DNA from 2 places in the Dietzia sp. UCD-THP genome. Region 1 is predicted to be linked to the other one. Evidence: riboswitches for the same ligand, from Rfam matches in the RefSeq annotation. Region 1 holds a riboswitch; the other holds the start of a gene.
The links. Region 1 has a riboswitch for thiamine pyrophosphate ahead of thiC (phosphomethylpyrimidine synthase ThiC). Riboswitches for the same ligand answer to the same signal wherever they lie in the genome.

Region 1 (5,942 bases):
GCTCAGACGGCCCAGGATCTCGTCGTCATCGGCCGGGGGGTCCTGCGCGCCCAGACGTCCGTCGAGGAGTTCCTCTCCGCGGCCCGGTCATCGGTCCTGCTGCGGACGCCGCACGTCGACGAGTTCACGGCCGCGGCCCGGGAGGAGGGGATCAACGCCACCTTCGACCCCGAGGAGGGGGTGTTCCTCATCGAGGGGCTGCCGGCCCACCGGGTCGGTGACCTCGCCGCGAGCCTGGGGATCACCGTCCACGAACTGCACGAGAAGCGGGCGTCGCTCGAGGAGGCCTTCATGGCGCTCACCGACCAGGACGTCGAGTACCACGGTCAGGAGACCACCCGATGAACCTGTTGAAGTCCGAGTGGATCAAGGCCACCACCACCAAGAGCGCCTACTGGCTCTACGGACTGGGAATCGTGCTCGCCGTCGGCCTCGCCGCGATCATCGGCCAGTTCGAGCAGACCTCCACCGGGGAACCGGTGGCCGGTGCGCCCGGCGGCGGCGGTGACCCGCTGTTCGCGATACTGGGGGTCAGCGCGTTCACTGTGATCCTGGCATGGATCGCCGCGATCGTCGCCGTGACCGGCGAGTACCGGTTCCACACGAACAAGGCCACCTTCCTCGCCTCACCGTCGCGGTGGCCGGCGGTGCTCGCCAAGACGGCGCTGTTCACCGTGATGTCGATGGTCGTGACCGCCGTGGCAGTGGTGGTCTCGCTGCTGGCCGCGGGGGCGCTGTCCGGTCTGGACTCGTGGACCCCGTTCTCGGGCGACGGGCTGACGTACCTCGTGCGGTTCCCCGTCTACGCGGCGGTGGGCACCCTCGCCGTGATGGGCCTGGCGTACATCATGCGCAACGCCGCCGGCACCATCTCGCTGTTCCTGGTGTGGACGTTGGCGCTGGAGGGCATGGTCTCCCTGATCCCCCGGGTGGGGCAGGACATCGCCGGCTGGATGCCGTTCGCCAACGGCGACTTCTGGACCCAGGGTGAGACCGCGCGCGGGTTCATCACGTGGGGCGAGTGGCCGGCGTTCGCGTGGTACGCGGCGGTCTGCGTGGCGCTGTGGGTCGCGGGTCTGGTGATCACCCTGCGCCGCGACGCCTGAACGGCACCGATGACACGGCCCGGGTGTAGGTACACCCGGGCCGCGTCTCGTCGCGGGCTGGGCCGCGCGCGGGCTGGGCCGACTCGCGGGGGGGCGGACGCCCTGTGGAAGGTCAGTGCTGACTGATCGGCAGGTAGACGCGGGAGCCCTGTTCGGCGAACTCCGCCGATTTCTCCGCCATCCCCGCCTCGATCGCCTCGACCGTCTCCATCCCGTGCTCGGCCGCGTAGTCCCGGATGTCCTGGGAGATCCGCATCGAGCAGAACTTGGGACCGCACATCGAGCAGAAGTGGGCGGTCTTGGCGGGCTCGGCGGGCAGAGTCGCGTCGTGGTACGCCAGCGCGGTGTCCGGGTCGAGCGCCAGGGCGAACTGGTCCCTCCACCGGAACTCGAACCGCGCGGTGCTCAGCGCGTCGTCCCGTCTCTGTGCGCCGGGGTGCCCCTTGGCCAGGTCCGCCGAGTGCGCGGCGATCTTGTAGGTGATCACGCCGGTCTTGACGTCGTCGCGATCGGGCAGGCCCAGGTGCTCCTTGGGGGTGACGTAACAGAGCATCGCCGTACCCGCCTCCGCGATCCGCGCGGCGCCGATGGCGGAGGTGATGTGGTCGTAACCCGGTGCGATGTCCGTGGCCAGCGGCCCCAGCGTGTAGAAGGGCGCCTCCTCGCACCACTCCTCCTCGAGCCGCACGTTCTCCACGATCATGTGCATCGGCACGTGTCCGGGGCCCTCGATCATCACCTGGACGCCGTGGCGCTTGGCGATCCCGGTGAGCTCACCCAGCGTGCGGAGCTCGGCGAACTGGGCCTCGTCGTTGGCATCCGCGATCGATCCGGGCCTCAGGCCGTCCCCGAGGGAGAACGTCACGTCATAGCGCGCGAGGATCTCGCAGAGCTCGGTGAAGTGGGTGTAGAGGAACGACTCGCGGTGGTGCGCCAGGCACCACGCCGCCATGATCGAACCTCCGCGCGAGACGATCCCGGTGACGCGCTTGGCGGCGAGCGGGACGTACCGCAGGAGCACGCCCGCGTGGACGGTCATGTAGTCCACGCCCTGCTCGCACTGCTCGATGACGGTGTCGCGGTAGAGCTCCCAGGTCAGCGCGGTCGGATCGCCGCCCACCTTCTCCAGTGCCTGGTAGATCGGCACGGTCCCCACGGGAACGGGGGAGTTGCGCATGATCCACTCGCGGGTTTCGTGGATGTCCCGCCCGGTGGACAGGTCCATGATGGTGTCCGCACCCCACCGGGAGGCCCACACCATCTTCTCGACCTCCTCCGCGATCGAGCTGGTGACCGCGGAGTTGCCGATGTTGGCGTTGATCTTGGTGAGGAAGCGCTTGCCGATGATCATCGGCTCGCTCTCCGGGTGGCGGTGATTGGCCGGGATGACGGCGCGGCCGGCCGCCACCTCGGTCCGCACCACCTCGACGTCGATCCCCTCCCTGGCGGCGATGAAGCGCATCTCCGGGGTGATGTGGCCCGCGCGGGCCCAGGCCAGCTGGGTCCGCACCGGCGTGGGGTCCTCCGCCGAGGCGGGCGCGGCCTCCGGGTGGGCCCAGCCGTCGCGGGTGGGCGGCAGTCCTGCGGCGAGGTCGTGGCACTCCCCGGCGTCGGCGTACCCGGTGTACGGACCGGAGGTGTCGTAGACGTCGAACGACGTGCCATTGGTCAGGGCGATCCGCCGGACGGGCACGCGCAGCGTGATGCCCTCCGCCGGGATCTCAAGGTAGGACTTGCTGCTGGAGTGGATCGGACCGCAGGTCACGGACTCGATCGAGGTGGAATCTGCGCTGGTGGTGGACGTGTGTGTGCCCATGATGCTCACTGCTCCCTACGCCGGCATGACCCGGACAGGTTCTACGGTCGACGGCCCGGCCGGCCGTCCTCTCAGCCCGCGCTCCGAAGCGGACTCCCGTGTGGACGAGTATGAAATTGTGCCGGGTGAGCGTAACCCGACGAGTAGCATCGGGTGTGGAACACACCCTGCCGAAGGAGTCCCATGTCCCGAGTGGAGTCACTGGTGTTGGTCCACAACACCGATAGAGACCGGTTCGAACTGTGGGACGGCGAGACCTTCATGGGCCTGGTGGGGTACGAGAAGGACGGCGAGGTCTTCATCCTTCTGCACACCGTCATCGAGGAGCATTTCGGTCAGCAGGGAATCGCTCGGCTGCTGGTCAGCCTGGTGCTCACCCGGATGCGCCTGGACGGGTGCAAGATCCGTCCGGTGTGTAGCTACGTCCGCCGTTTCCTCATCCGCTTCCCCGAGTATCAACTCCTCGTGGCCCCCCGCTGACCCGGGAAGGGTGTTTCGAGGAGCCCACTTGCGGGGATACGATTCGGGCATGACGAATCCGAGTTACCCCGGTTCCTCCTCCGACTCCCCGTACGGTGCCGGCCAGACCCCCGGGCAGGACTCCGGCTACTGGCAGGACTCGGGCTACGGCCAGGGCCCGACATACGGGCAGGGCGCATCGTCGTACGGCCAGCACCCGGGTTACGGGGCCCAGAGCCCCGGGGGGTTCACCGGCCCGACCGGAGCCGCTCGGCCGGGCCCGCCGTCGAACATCGGCTGGGCGGTGGCCTCGATCCTGTTCTTCTGGCCGCTGGCATTCGTCGCGATGACCCGGGCCTCGGACGTCTACCCGCTGTGGGCGGCCGGGCACCATGCGGAGGCCGAAGCGGCGAGCGCGTCCGCCAAGAAGCTCGGCCTCATCTCGCTCGGCCTCTTCGCCCTGCTGATCGTGCTCTACTTCGCCTTCATCTTCGCCATGATCGGACTGAGCGCCAGCGGGTTCTGACCCGCGGGCGGGCCGTTCCCGCCACGGCGGGCGTTCCCGCCACGGCGGGCGTTCCCGCTCAGGCAGGTGTTCCCGCTCAGGCGATGCCCAGACGTGGCGCCTCGATGGCCGGGCATGCGTCCATCACCACGTCGAGCCCGGCGTCGGCGGCACGCTGGGCGGCGGCCTCGTCTATCACGCCGAGCTGGAGCCAGACCGCCTTCGCGCCCCGGGCGATCGCCTGGTCCACGACGTCGCCCGCGAGCGCCGAATTGACAAAGACGTCGACCACATCGATCTCGCCGGGCACCGACGCGAGATCCGGGTACCCCTGTTGGCCGTGGACCGTCTCGGCCCTGGGATGAACAGGGACGATCTCGTGACCCAGGTTGAGGACATACGCGGCGATCCCGTGCGCGGTCCGGGCGGTGTTCGCCGACAGGCCCACGATCGCCCAGCGACCGGGTTCCGAGAGCAGACGTCTGACAACGGCCGGATCATTCGTGTGACTCATACCCGGTGCAATGCGCGCCGGCGCCCGGACATTCCCGACGGGTCGTGTGCGCGGGGCCTTCCTTCGCAGGCTCAGTCAGTCCCCGACGAAGCCTGTGCGCGGGGCCTTCCTTCGCAGGCTCAGTCAGTCCCCGACGGCGTCCTTGGCGCGGCGGACGATCTTCGGGTCGGGGTCAAACACGACCTGGGGGTCCTTCTCCGGGTAGTCGAACTGGTGGAGGAAATGGCGCATGGCGTTGATGCGCGCCCGCTTCTTGTCGTTGGACTTGATGGTGATCCAGGGAGCCCAGTCGGTGTCGGTGCGGCGGAACATCTCCTCCTTGGCGGCGGTGTACCGGTCCCACTTGTCCAGTGATTCCAGGTCCATCGGGGAGAGCTTCCATCGCCGGACCGGGTCGAGCTGCCGGATCGCGAACCGGGTCTTCTGCTCCTCCTGGGTGACGGAGAACCAGAACTTCGTCAGCCCGATGCCGGAATCCACGAGCATCTTCTCGAACATCGGTGCCTGCTCCATGAACGTGGAGTACTGGGCGTCAGTACAGAACCCCATCACCCGCTCGACGCCGGCCCGGTTGTACCAGGACCGGTCGAACATCACCAGCTCGCCGCGGGTGGGCAGATGACTGATGTAGCGCTGGAAGTACCACTGGTACAGCTCGGTCTCGGTGGGCTTGATCAACGCCACCACGCGGGCCTGTCGCACGTTGATGTACTCGGTGAACCGCTTGATCGTCCCACCCTTGCCGGCGGCGTCCCGGCCCTCGAACACGATCACGTGCCGGTGACCCGACTCGGCCTGCCAGTTCTGGAACTTGAGCAGCTCGATCTGCAGCAGGTACTTCTCCACCTCGTACTGGTTGCGGTCCAGTCGGTGGTCGTACGGGTAGTTCTCCCGCCACGTGTCGACGGCCCTGCCGTTGATGTCGATGAGGTCGGGGTCCTCACCGTGGTCGTCGCGGACGGTGAAGCCCTCGGCGCGCAGCCGGTCGATGTAATGGCGGAGTTGGAACGTGGACATCGGTGGGGGCTCCTGGTGCTGAGACGAGGTGGCGGTGTTAGTCGAGGTCCACGACGACGGGCGCGTGGTCGGAGGCGCCCTTGCCCTTGCGTTCCTCGCGGTCGATGAACGCGCCGGTCACCCGCGACGCGAGTTCCGGCGAGTGCAGCTGGAAGTCGATACGCATGCCCTGCTTCTTGGGAAAGCGCAGCTGGGTGTAGTCCCAGTAGGTGTAGACGCCGGGGCCCGGGGTGTACTCGCGGGTGACCTCGCGGAAGCCCGCCCCGTCGAAGGCGGCGAAGGCCTGGCGTTCGGGCTCGGACACGTGGGTCTTGCCGTCGAAGACTTCCATGTCCCACACGTCGTCGTCGTGCGGTGCCACGTTCCAGTCGCCCACCAGCGCCACCTGCGCCGACGGGTCGGCGGCGAGCTCGGCGGACGCGTGGTCGCGGAGCCGGGCCAGCCACTCGAGCTTGTAGGTGTAGTGGGGGTCCGCCAGCTCGCGACCGTTGGGCACGTAGAGGCTGTAGACGCGGACGCCGTCGC
Region 2 (5,942 bases), on a different contig from region 1:
ACCTGCCCGAGAAGCGGGTGCCGATCGGCGTGGCCGCCGGCGGGGAGAAGGCCGTCACCCGACTCGGGCCGCTCGCCGATCACCTCATCGCCACCGAGCCGGAGCCCGCCCACATCGAGAACTGGAACGCGCTCGACGGGCAGAAGAAGATCGGTGACGGCGCCCGGGCGATCGCCCAGATCCCCATCAGCTGGGACCCCGAATCGGAGAAGGCGGCCGTCGAACGCGCGCACGACCAGTTCCGCTGGTTCGCCGGCGGCTGGGCCGCCAACGCCGACCTGCCCACCACCGCCGGGTTCGCCGCGGCCACCAAGTTCGTGCGGCCCGAGGACGTGGCCGAGCAGCTGCCGTGCGGGCCCGACCTGGACGCGATCGTCGAGAAGATCCGGCCGTACTGGGAGGCCGGGTACACGGACGTCGCGCTGATCCAGATCGGCGACTCCACCCTGGACCGGTTCCTCGAGGAGGCCGCCGAGCCGCTGCTCGCGCGGTTGCGGGAGGCCTCCCCGAACTGAAGGTCGGTGGGCCTGCCGGTCTGGAGGCCCTGCGGGCGGACACGCGCCGCCGGGGCCAAGCCGCCGGGGCCAAGCCGCCGGGCCCAAGCCGCCGGGGCCATCGAGAAGAGCGTTTCGCGCATTCTCACTCGACCGATGCGTGCCAAACAGTCTTCGCGATGACGGCGGGGCCTCTCGCGGGGCAGGGTTCTAGCCGCCGGCGCCCGGCAGGTAGTCGTTGGTCGTGGCGGTGGCGCCGTCGACCTCGGTCTCCAGCAGCCCGTTCTGGTACATCCAGTCCGCGTACGCCGCCCAGGCCTCGGCCGACTGCTTCCCGAAACCGCCCTCGGGCAGCAGCTCGAGGGTGGCGTCGATCATCAACTCCAGGATGTCCGGGTCGTAGGAGCCCTGGGTCTCGGGGGTGAGGGAGTCGATGGCGACCTGCCGGTCCCGCAGCGCCGCGGCCTGACCTTCCGCGGTCCCGGCGAGGAAGGCCCGCACGCGCTCGGCGTAGTCGGCATCGTCGGCGAGGCGGGACGGGTTGGCGATGATCACCAGTTCCGCGTAGTCCGGCACCCCGAGCTCCGTGGCCGGGAGCACCACGAAGTCGCCCTGAGCGGTGAGCTCGACGCCCTCGATGTTGCGGAAGGCCCCGAAGACCGCGTCCACCTGGTCGGTCAGGAGGGCCTGGTTGAGGCTCTGCTGCACGTTGGGGGTGGAGATCGAACTAGGGTCGATACCGGCCTCCCGGGCGATGAAGTCCAGAGTCGGCTGCTGAGAGGCCAGTCCCGACAGGCCCACGGTCCTGCCCTCCAGATCGGCCGCGGCGGTGATCCCGGACTCCGTCCTGGCGATCAGCGAGGTCAACGAGGTGGGGATCAACGCGGCCACCGAGATCACGTCGAGGCCCTGCTCCGCGGCGATGAGGGTGTCGGGCTCGTAGGAGATGGCCAGGTCGGCCCGCCCCAGGGACACCTCCCGCGCGGCGTCGGCCGTGTTGGCGGGCGTCATGAACGTCACGTCGACGCCAGCGTCGTCGTACGCGCCGGTGTGCTGCGCGGTGTACAGCGCCACATGGTCGGGATTGGGGCTCCAGTCGAGCAGGACACTCACAGGTGCGGCCCCGGTCTCGGTCGGCTCCGCGTCGTCCGGGCTCGACTGGCATCCGGTCAGGGCCAGCGCCGCCGCGGCCGCGGTCGCGAGCATCCGGACGCCGGGTCGGGTGACGCCGGATCGGGTGAGGGCCCGGCGTGGGGGCGCGCTGGTGGGTGCGTGGGTCATGATGGGGTCCTTTCGGTGGTGGTGTTCCACGGGCAGATGAGTCGTTCGAGGAGGGTCACGGTGGCCAGCAGGACGCTGGACATGATGGTCAGCACGACCACCTGGGCAAAGACGAAGTCCGTCTGGAGTCGGGGGATGGCCTGGAGCATGAGGTACCCCAGGCCGTTGGTCGAACCGGTGTACTCGGCAAAGACCGCGGCCACCGGCGCGAAGGTGACCGAGACGCGCAGTCCCGCGAACCCGCGGGGCGCGGCGGACGGCAGTCTCACCCGCCAGAAGAGCGACCATCGGGTGGCGTGCAGGCTCCGCAGCGTGTCGATCAACCGGGCGTCGACGGTCCGGACGCCGGAGAGGAGGTTGAGGGCGACGGGAAAGAAACACAACAGGGCGACGACGATGACCTTCGGCGCCATCCCGTACCCGAGGGAGATCGTCAGCAGCGGGCCGATCACGATCACCGGGATGGCCTGCGAGGCGACCAGCAGTGGGGTCATGGCCTGACCGATGGTGGGCACGAACGCGCTGATGATCACCACGATCACCGCGACGACCACCCCGAGGACCACACCCAGGAGGGTCTCGGAAGCCGTCAGCAGCGTGGCGGAACCGAGCCGGTCGGGCCAGGTGGTCACGAGTGAGTCGAACACGGCGCCGGGCGCGGGGATGACGTACGCGGGGACGAGCTCGAGCGCGGTGATGGTGATCCACGCGGCGAGGACAAGCAGGATCGTCACGCTGGCGGGAGCGGCGGACCGGAGGAGTCGGACGGTCATCGGGCGGCTCCGCCGTCTGCCAGGTGGGATTCCCGCGCCAGGGCCTGGAGTACGTCCTGCCGGGTTGCCGCGAATCCCTTGTCGCCGAGCAGGGCCTCGCGGGGGCGGTCGTCGCCGAACCACCCCGGCCAGGTGGAGACCACGCGCGCCGGGGCGTCGGCCTCGTGCCGTGCCAGCAGGACCACGCGCTCGGCCAAGAGCAGGGCCTCGTCAACGTCGTGGGTGACCATGACGAGGGTGGCCGGCGTCCCGGCGAGGGTCTCGCGCAGCCATTGCTGGACGTCTGCTCGGGTGATGGCGTCGAGCGCACCGAGCGGCTCGTCCGCCAGCAGCACGGGTTTGTGGGCGAGCAGTGCGCGCGCGAGTGCCGCGCGCTGGCGCATGCCCGCGCTCAGAGCCGAGGGGCGGGACCCCGACCAGGCGCCCAGGCCCAGGCGGTCCAGCAGGAGCTGGGCCTCGGCCCGGGCCACGCGACGGCGCACCCGTTGATTGCGAAGACTGATCGCGACGTTGTCGAGCAGGGTCATCCACGGCAACAGACTGTCGCCCTGTGGCATCAACGCGCAGTGCTCCAGGCGCCGGGCGGGCTGGTGTCGGTCGAGGACGGCGACGGTCCCGGTCGTCGGTTCGGCGAGGCCGGCGATCAGCGACAGCAGCGTCGACTTGCCGCATCCGCTGCGCCCGACGACGGCGATGTGCTCGCCCGCCGGCACGGACAGGCTGAGGTCGGCGAGGACGGGGCGGCGCGCTCCCGGATAGGTGTGGCCCAGCCCGTCCAGCGCCACGGCTGGAGCTCCGGGGCGGCTCAGCACAGCGTGCACCAGCGCATGTGACATCCCTCCGCTCGTGTGAACGAGTTCAGGTTCAGCGGGTGTGATCTCAGCCCCGTCCGGTAGGGGCACCCCGTGTCATCGACGCCGATCCTGTGGATCGACTCGAAGTGCGAACCTACCACCCTGCCCCGCCCGGCGAGTGGTCGCATATGCGCGGTTCCAGGGGAGCCCCACCTGGGGAAACGCGAGCAGAGGTGACCGCGCGACGAGGGGTGGCCCGGCGCCGACGCCAGGTGACACCGGGTGACGCCTGGCGGAGGTGCTGCGGGAGGCGGCGGGCGGTGGTCCGGTGTCGTGCCGGCCAGCGCCGCCGATCAGCGTAGAAGCCGATCTGCGCAGAAGTATGCGCCCCCGAGAGGATTCGAACCCCTGACCAGCCGGGTAGAAACCGGATGCTCTATCCACTGAGCTACGGAGGCCTGCGACGCCCACGTCCGGCGTCGCCGGAAGGATGATAGCCGATCCGGGGGTGTGCGCTGCAGCCGCGAATCGGCCCGGGGCGATCGGGTTAATACGATGGAGGCCATGACGTCGTCCAAGTCGACACCCGCCAGCGCCGGACTGCTCAAGACCCGCAGCGTGGTGCCCGTCGTGATCCTGCTCGCGGTGGTGGCCGCCGCGGTGGTGATCCCGCTGTCGGGCATGTCCACCGAGGTGGCGCTCGCGCTGGTGGGCGTCCCGGACCCGGGCGTGCTCACCACGGCCGGGCTCCCGGCGGTCCGCGCGGTGGGTGAGCTGCTCGCCGCGGTGGCGGTGGGGACGGCTCTGTTCGCGGCGTTCTTCACCCCGCCCCAGAAGGACAAGACCCTCGACGTGGACGGGTACCGCTCGCAGCGGATCTCCTCGTGGGCCAACATCTCGTGGGCGGTGGCCGCGGCGCTGCTCATCCCGCTGACCCTGTCGGACGTCGCCGGGCGCACGTTCTGGGCGGCACTGCCCCCGGACCAGTGGATCGTGGCGATCAACCAGATCGACGTGGCCTCGTCCTGGCGGTGGGCGGCGGTGATCGCGCTGGTGGCCGGGATCGGCCAGCGGCTCACCGTGAGCTGGCGCTGGTCGGTGATCTGGCTGGGGGTGTCGGTGCTCTCGCTCCTGCCGGTGGCGGCCACGGGCCACGCCTCCGGGAGCACCGCGCACGACATCGCCACCAACTCGCTGATCATCCACCTGTTCGCCGCGGCGTTCTACGTGGGCGGTCTGGTCGCCGTGCTCGCCCACACGATGCGGGGCGGCTCCCGCGTGGCGCTGGCCCTGCGCCGCTACTCGGTGGTGGCGACCATCGCGATCATCGCGCTGGGGTTCTCAGGCATCATCAACGCGCTCGTGCGGCTGCACCCCGCCGACCTGTTCTCCTCGACCTACGGTCTGCTCGTGGTGTCCAAGGCGCTGCTGCTGGTCCTGCTCGCGATGTTCGGCCTGGCCATCCGCCGCCGGATCATCGCCAGGATCGAGTCCAGATCGGCCAACGCTCCCGTCGACCGCCCGACCCTCGTGCGGATCGCGCTGGTCGAGGCTGTGGTGATGGCGGGCACGATCGGGCTCTCGGTCTCGCTCGGTCGCACCCCGCCGCCGGCGCCGCTGTACGTGCCCACCCGCCAGGAGGCGCTACTGGGCTTCGAGCTCCCCGGACCGTTCTCGCTCGGCACCGTCTTCGGGGTGTGGCGCTTCGACTTGGTGCTGGGCCTGGCCGCGGTCATCCTGCTGAGCCTGTACGTGTGGGGCCTGATCACCCTGCGCCGCCGCGGCGATGCCTGGCCCGTGGGCCGGACCGTGGCCTGGGTGCTCGGCTGCGTGATCCTGTTCCTCACCACCAGTTCCGGCATGGGGATGTACATGATGGCCGACTTCGCCAGCCACATGGTGGGGCACATGCTCATCTCGATGCTCGTGCCGGTGCTTCTCGCCCTCGGCGGGCCGCTGACCCTGGCGCTGCGGGCGCTCCCGGCCGCGGGCCGTGGGAACCCGCCCGGGGCCCGTGAGTGGATCGTCGAGTTCATCAACAACCCGCTCTCGCGCTTCCTCACCCACCCGATCGTGGCGTCGGTGCAGTTCGTGGCGGGTTTCTACATCATCTACTTCGGCGGGTTCTACGAGACTCTGGCCTCCGAGCACCTGGGCCACATGTTCATGAACGTCCACTTTCTCATCAGTGGGTACCTGTTCTACTGGGTGATCATCGGGGTCGACGCCGCACCGCGGCACTTCTCGCCGCTCTACAAGCTCATGGTGCTGCTCAGCTCGCTGCCGTTCCACGCTTTCTTCGGCATCATGCTCATGAACTACAAGACCGTGCTCGCCGAGAACTGGTATGGCGGGATCGGACTGCCCTGGATTCCGGATCTCCTGCAGAGCCAGCAGGTCGGCGGCGGAGTCGCGTGGGCGGCGGGGGAGATCCCGCTGTTCATCGTCATGTTGGCCCTGGCGTGGCAGTGGTACCAGAGCGACATGCGGGACGCCCGGCGCGGCGAGCGGCAGGCCGAGCGCGACGACGACGCCGAGCTCAAGGCCTATAACGAGATGCTCAGCGCGATGTCCCGGGCGGACCGCAAGTCCTGAGGGGG

Region 2: another riboswitch for thiamine pyrophosphate. It lies ahead of H483_RS23580 (ABC transporter ATP-binding protein); the one in region 1 lies ahead of thiC (phosphomethylpyrimidine synthase ThiC).

What each region holds. Positions count from the first base shown of each region.
Region 1 is NZ_KB714655.1:97,456-103,397, reverse strand. Features, by position in the region: gene H483_RS34085 (ABC transporter ATP-binding protein) at 1-345, shown strand, start outside; gene H483_RS34080 (ABC transporter permease) at 342-1,106, shown strand; gene thiC (phosphomethylpyrimidine synthase ThiC) at 1,219-2,922, opposite strand; TPP riboswitch at 2,918-3,032, opposite strand; gene H483_RS34070 (GNAT family N-acetyltransferase) at 3,106-3,402, shown strand; gene H483_RS34065 (CD225/dispanin family protein) at 3,452-3,907, shown strand; gene H483_RS34060 (CoA-binding protein) at 3,984-4,400, opposite strand; gene ppk2 (polyphosphate kinase 2) at 4,524-5,417, opposite strand; gene H483_RS34050 (exodeoxyribonuclease III) at 5,455-5,942, opposite strand, start outside.
Region 2 is NZ_AOSR01000013.1:241,676-247,617, reverse strand. Features, by position in the region: gene H483_RS23595 (TIGR03557 family F420-dependent LLM class oxidoreductase) at 1-515, shown strand, start outside; gene H483_RS23590 (ABC transporter substrate-binding protein) at 705-1,775, opposite strand; gene H483_RS23585 (ABC transporter permease) at 1,772-2,548, opposite strand; gene H483_RS23580 (ABC transporter ATP-binding protein) at 2,545-3,384, opposite strand; TPP riboswitch at 3,367-3,464, opposite strand; tRNA gene H483_RS23575 (tRNA-Arg) at 3,728-3,800, opposite strand; gene H483_RS23570 (cytochrome c oxidase assembly protein) at 3,898-5,937, shown strand.